Regions from separate parts of the Shewanella sp. 10N.286.51.B2 genome, predicted to be linked through region 1. Evidence: predicted binding sites of a transcription regulator. Region 1 holds the regulator's gene; the other holds the start of a gene.
The links. Region 1 encodes MetJ, which represses methionine synthesis genes. Its sites were predicted from a motif close to TAGACGTCTAGACGTCTA; they were not measured.
Positions count from the first base shown of each region.

Region 2: a site for MetJ is predicted at 1,754-1,771, ahead of msrA (peptide-methionine (S)-S-oxide reductase MsrA). Genes of this name have one in related genera too.

Region 1 is NZ_JBFRKH010000054.1:118,428-121,619, reverse strand. It holds gene AB4140_RS14920 (conjugal transfer protein TraF) at 1-871, shown strand, start outside; gene AB4140_RS14915 (sulfite exporter TauE/SafE family protein) at 933-1,673, opposite strand; gene metJ (met regulon transcriptional regulator MetJ) at 1,824-2,138, opposite strand; gene metB (cystathionine gamma-synthase) at 2,346-3,192, shown strand, end outside.
Region 2 is NZ_JBFRKH010000104.1:9,447-12,638, reverse strand. It holds gene trxB (thioredoxin-disulfide reductase) at 152-1,105, opposite strand; gene msrA (peptide-methionine (S)-S-oxide reductase MsrA) at 1,262-1,741, opposite strand; gene astE (succinylglutamate desuccinylase) at 1,915-2,946, shown strand; gene AB4140_RS19425 (thiamine pyrophosphate-dependent dehydrogenase E1 component subunit alpha) at 3,096-3,192, shown strand, end outside.

The DNA of each region.
Region 1 (3,192 bases):
TTTTCGTGATGATTTAGTTATTAATTTAAATGCCCTCAACGGCACTAACGCCTCGGTATCAGCCGCAATTGGCGCAGCATTAGTATTGCCAACTCAAACCGTGCCAATGGCGCTATTTTCCAAAAGTCACCTTGACGCTATGGGCGTTGCTGATATTGCTCAAGGTGATATTGATATGCTGACTAATCTCGATCCCGCCAACCCTCCTGCAGATCTCACTGACTTAGACTCTCAAGGCATTGTATTAGCCGCCGGAGTCACAGATTTTGGGGTGGCGTTAAGCTTTCCACTATCTATAGTTAACATGCCTGTAAAAGTTGGGATTTCACCTAAGTTTCAACGCATTGATACCTATCATTACAGTGCCAGTGCCAATAACTTTGATGTCGATGATTTTGATGATGATAAATATCGAAATGATGACAGCTTATTTAACCTTGATCTTGGGGTGGCTATTGAGCCAACAGAAAGCTTAACCTTAGGGCTGTCTGCTCGTAATTTATTCAGTAAAAAAATAACCACAGTTGAAGCTCAAGGACGGACATTTGAATACCAAATTGAGCCGTTAGTCACAGTGGGAGCTGCTTATGATTGGTCCAGAGTCACCTTAACCACGGATATTGATCTGGTGGAGCAAAGCCGTTTTAGCGAGTTTGATGCGGTGCAGTATTGGCGAGTGGGCGGTGAAGTTAAAGCCACTGACTGGCTGTTTTTACGCATGGGCTACCGCCATGACTTAAAAGATAATAGCGTAGATATTTACTCTTTCGGCACCGGCTTTGCCATCGGCCAAGCCTTTAAGCTGGATATGAGCGGCAGCTATGGTGATGATGCCATTGGCGCTGTGCTGCAAACTTCTTATCACTTTTAAGCGTTATCATTTTTAGCTGTCATCATTGTTGCATTTATATCTGCCACAAAAAGATGATCGACTAGCCTGCTGATAATTCAATTAACGACTTAAGGGTTAGCAATAATGCACTTAAGCTACATAACACCATAGTGGCGATGCGAGTCTTATTTTTATCAACCTTATTGGTTAGCTTTCCTGCGGCAATATTTCCGAGTATGACAGATGGCAATAGCATCAATGACAACCACAGATGCTTTTCTTCCACTAAGCCTGCAAGCATTAAAATAATCAGTGCGATCATTGAGCTGAAAACAAAAAAGATCGATAGCGCGGCTCTAAACTGCGGCGCATCTTTACCGGCTAATAAAATCGCTAATGGTGGCCCACCAATGGCGGCAATATTTCCAAATACCCCCGACAAGACACCTGCAATAAATAGCGAAAGCCGATTTACTGGCGCTGTGATCTTAAAAATACTCAGCAACACCGCTGCGCCGACAATAAAGGCAATGGCTAACCCCAGTACTGCTTGGGGGGCAAACAGTAATAAACCTGCGCCCATAAAGCCACCAGGTATTCGCCCCAGCAGCGCATATTGCAGCCCATTAAACTCCAGTTGAGTACGTTCACGCAATAAGGTCAATAAGGCGATGGAAAAACCCATCATAATCACAGGGGCTGGGACTAATTGTGGGTCGATGATATAGAGAAGTGGACTGGCAACAACCGCAAGCCCAAAACCGATAAGGCCTTGGGTTAATGCGCCTAGAAAAATGATAACCGATGCAAGCATCAAGGTCTGCGGATCGATAAATTCCATTGTCGACTCTTTAGGCGCAATACTGCAACTCACTCTCAGCTTGAGAGCTCGATGCGTTAAATGACGAGCAGTGTTTGATTAATTGAGCAGGCTTATGCTTTAGCGCAAGTACTTTAGCGCAAGTACTTCAGCGCTAGTCGCTAGCTTGACTTAATCAAGATCTTCCCACTCAATTCCCATGGCATCCATCAAAGCTTTTGCTTCAGATGGGATGCTATCAGGCCCTTCTTTTGATAAGTCACCGTCATTTGGCAGTGGTTGTCCAGTGTAGGCATGCAAAAATGCTTCACACAGTAGTTCACTATTGGTTGCATGACGTAAGTTATTAACCTGGCGGCGGGTACGTTCATCAGTCAATACTTTTAAAACTTTTAAAGGTATGGATACCGTGATTTTTTTAACTTGTTCATTTTTTTTGCCATGTTCGGCATATGGGCTGATATAGTCGCCATTCCATTCAGTCATTAACTCACCTTTATACGATAGATTCGTGGCAGATTTTAACCGCTAAATAATAACAGTCAAATTATTGCGGTTATTCTATAACGAATGGAAATAGATTTCTTTATGTTTAGACGTCTAAACGGCTGATTTGTATTGACGATGTGACTTAGCTTAGGTACATTTAGCCATCTAGACATCTCTTTAGTGTGTATTCTTTAGGAGTTTACAATGAGCAAACATCGCGCAGCTACGCTAGCAGTACGCCAAGGTATCGAGTCAGATACCCAATACGGCGCTGTAGTCCCGCCGATTTATCTATCAACAAACTATTCTTTTGATGGGCATAAAAACCCTAGAGAGTTTGATTATAGTCGTTCAGGAAACCCGACGCGCTGCGTGTTAGGTGAAGCCATTGCCAAACTTGAACATGGCGCTACTGGGGTGGTTACTTGTACCGGTATGGCTGCGATTACCTTGGTCACTAGTTTATTAGGCCCCGATGATTTACTGATTGTGCCTCACGATTGTTATGGCGGTAGTTACCGTTTGTTCACAAATCTTGCCAACAAAGGCCAATTTAAATTACTGGTGATTGATCAAACAGATGAGCAAGCACTCAGTGATGCGATTGCTCAGAAACCTAAAATGGTGTGGTTAGAAACGCCGTCAAACCCATTATTACGTGTTGTTGATATCAAAGCTATTGCTGAGCAAAGCCATAAAGTCGATGCCTTAGTTGTGGTTGATAACACCTTTTTATCGCCAATTTTGCAACAGCCATTAGAGCTAGGCGCTGATATCGTCATGCATTCCACCACCAAATACATCAATGGTCATAGTGACGTTGTAGGTGGCGCTGTGGTGGCAAAAGACCCTGAACTGGGTGAGTTACTACACTGGTGGTCAAACACCTTAGGGCTAACAGGCTCGGCTTTTGATAGTTACCTAACCTTACGTGGCATTCGTACTTTAGCTGTACGTATTCGCGAGCATCAAAAAAATGCTGAGCAAGTTATTGACGTACTTCAGGCCAGCAATCTTGTCGAAAAAGTGTATTATCCAGGCTTAAAAGACC
Region 2 (3,192 bases), on a different contig from region 1:
TTAGTTACAGCCTCCAACTGTATAAACAACAGCCTTCACCTGTGTTATTCACATCGATAAAATACAAACAATAAAAAAGCCATCACAATAATGGATGGCTTGTCGCTACTAGCTCACTATGTGTAAACTAGTAGATTACAAAGTGACGATTCTACTTTTGTGCGTCTAAGTAACGCTCGGCATCTAACGCAGCCATACAACCTGATCCTGCTGAAGTAATAGCTTGACGATAATGTTGATCCATTACGTCACCACAAGCATAAATGCCTTCAACACTTGTCTGAGTTGCGTTACCTTGAAGGCCACTGTTGACGGTAATGTAACCGTAGTTCATATCAAGTTGACCGTCAAAAATACCGGTGTTTGGGCTATGACCAATCGCAATGAAAACGCCAGCAACCTCTAAATCTGAAATTGACTCATCTTTAGTGCTTTTCATTTTAAGACCGGTAACACCCATGTTGTCACCGACGACTTCATCAAGAGTTTGATCTAAGTGTAGGATGATATTGCCATTAGCAACTTTATCCATCAGACGGTTGATCAGGATCTTTTCTGATCGGAAAGAATCACGACGGTGGATTAAATGCACCTCAGAAGCAATATTACTTAAATAAAGCGCTTCTTCAACAGCAGTGTTACCACCACCAACTACAGCCACTTTTTGGTTACGATAAAAGAAACCATCACAGGTAGCACAGGCTGATACACCACGGCCCATAAATGCTTCTTCAGATGGAAGGCCTAAATATTTGGCAGATGCACCAGTTGCAATGATTAATGCGTCACAAGTAAACTCACCATTGTCTCCTTTTAATCGGTAAGGGCGCTGGCTAAAATCAACTTCATTAATATGATCAAAGATAATTTCAGTATCAAACTTTTCAGCATGTTCTTGCATTCTTGCCATTAATGCTGGACCGGTTAAGCCATTAGCATCGCCTGGCCAGTTTTCAACTTCAGTAGTCGTAGTCAGTTGACCACCTTGTTGCATCCCAGTGATCATGACAGGCTTCAAATTTGCACGTGCTGCGTAAACTGCAGCAGTATAACCAGCAGGGCCAGAACCTAAAATTAACAGGTTAATATGACGAGCTTGACTCATTTTTTTATTTCTCCATTACATGCTTTAAGCAATTTGCATGGATTGTAGGGAATTTACAGGGTGGGGTAAAGTAGCGATTGCTCCAAGATATAGATTGAGGCAATCGATACCGTACACAAAAGACACCAAGGACTTATCGCATTAGACTTTTACATGCTAATAACTAATATGACAACTTGGTAAGCCATTCTTTTCTAGATAGTTTTGGTGGTATTCTTCCGCCGGATGAAAGGTTTGAACCGGTACAATTTCAGTTACAATTTGTCGTAATCCCCATTTACCACTTTGAATTAGCAACAATTTAGATTGCTCTGCTAATAATTTTTGTTCTTGGCTGTGGAAAAAAATAGTGCTTCGATATTGGCTGCCAATATCACCACCTTGCATATTTAGAGTGGTTGGATTGTGGTTTTGCCAAAAAACGGTCAACAACTCTTCATAGCTAACGATATGTTCGTCAAACTCAACCTGTACCACTTCTGCATGGCCCGTTACGCCCGCTTTCACTTGCTCGTAGGTCTGAAATTTGTCATTTCCCCCCATATAACCGCATTGTGCTGCAACTACACCATTTATTTGTTTAAAAAAATATTCAACGCCCCAAAAACAGCCTGCACCAAAAGTTGCTATAGTCATACGATACCCGTAAAGAAGTCTAGATGGCTAAAAGTATATTTATTCTAATAAATAATGCAAGCAAAGATTTACACTCTGTTAAATGTTACTTAACGTTAGCTTCCCCTAAATGTGATAGAATCCGACTACCGTTTGAAACCATTCAATATTTAAAGCCGCATCAAGGAGTCAGCGTGTTTCAACAATTAATGGATGACAAAGATTTTTTAGCATTTACGTTAACTAACATTAATAACAAGGTGCCAGAACAGCGCTTTGAATTGTCAAATAAAACAACAGTTACGATTTTAGATAACGGGATTATTTGTTTTAATCCAGCTCAAGGGTCGACTAAAGACATTGTTTTATCTTGTGCCATACATGGTAACGAAACAGCACCTATTGAAATCTGTAACGAACTCATAAATAATTTATTAAAAGAAACAATCGTTACAAAACAAAGAGTCCTGTTTATAATTGGCAATCCAGATTCCATACTCAGCCAAACACGCTTTGTAGAAGAGAATATGAATCGTTTGTTCAGTGGGGCACATTCTTCCGGTTTAGGTTTATCAAATAAAGAAAGAGTTAGAGCAAAAAAATTAGAGGAATATGTAGCTAATTTTTATCTTCAAAATAATAGCTCACAACGAATACATTACGACTTACACACCGCGATAAAGCCGTCTAAACATGAGAAATTTGCGATTTATCCTTACAGGCCTGGACGTAGCTTTAGTGCTGATCAAATTATGTTTTTAGCGGGTTGTGATGTTGACACCATTTTATTCCATCATGAACCTACCACTACTTTTAGCTATTATTCATCAGAACAATTCAAAGCCGATGCATTTACAGTCGAACTGGGTAAAGTGATGCCTTTTGGCGAGAATGATATGTTAAAATTTGCCAATACTAAAAAGATGCTTTTGCAGTTGATAACTCAACAACAAGTTGAACTAGCTCCTTTTGATAAAGACAAACTTCACTTATATAAAGTGTCTCGTTCCATTAACAAGCAGTTTGATGATTTCAAATTCACCTTTGATAAGACAACGGTAAATTTTTCTGGGTTCAAGCAAAATCATGTATTAGCAACGGAAGGTGACACTGAGATTAAGGTCATTTATCCATACGAAGCTATCGTTTTTCCTAATGAAAATGTACCTGTGGGCCAACGTACAGTATTATGTTTAGTGCCAGCACCTAATGAAGACATTCAATAAGTTGTAAAGCTAAATATACATTATATATGACAGGATATTCACTAAGTGGAATGAACATTAGTTGATAGTAAGTTTACGTTAACGTAATGTTCGTTCGCATATAATAAATTACGCTTTATTTTTAAGGCTACAAATAACAAGAGCACAATATGAGCAACGCAACACTGACTAATGAAACAGTGCATCGTGTCAGCTTCTTAGACAAAGCTTCATTGCACATTCCTATTTTAAAAATTCTACAAGCTG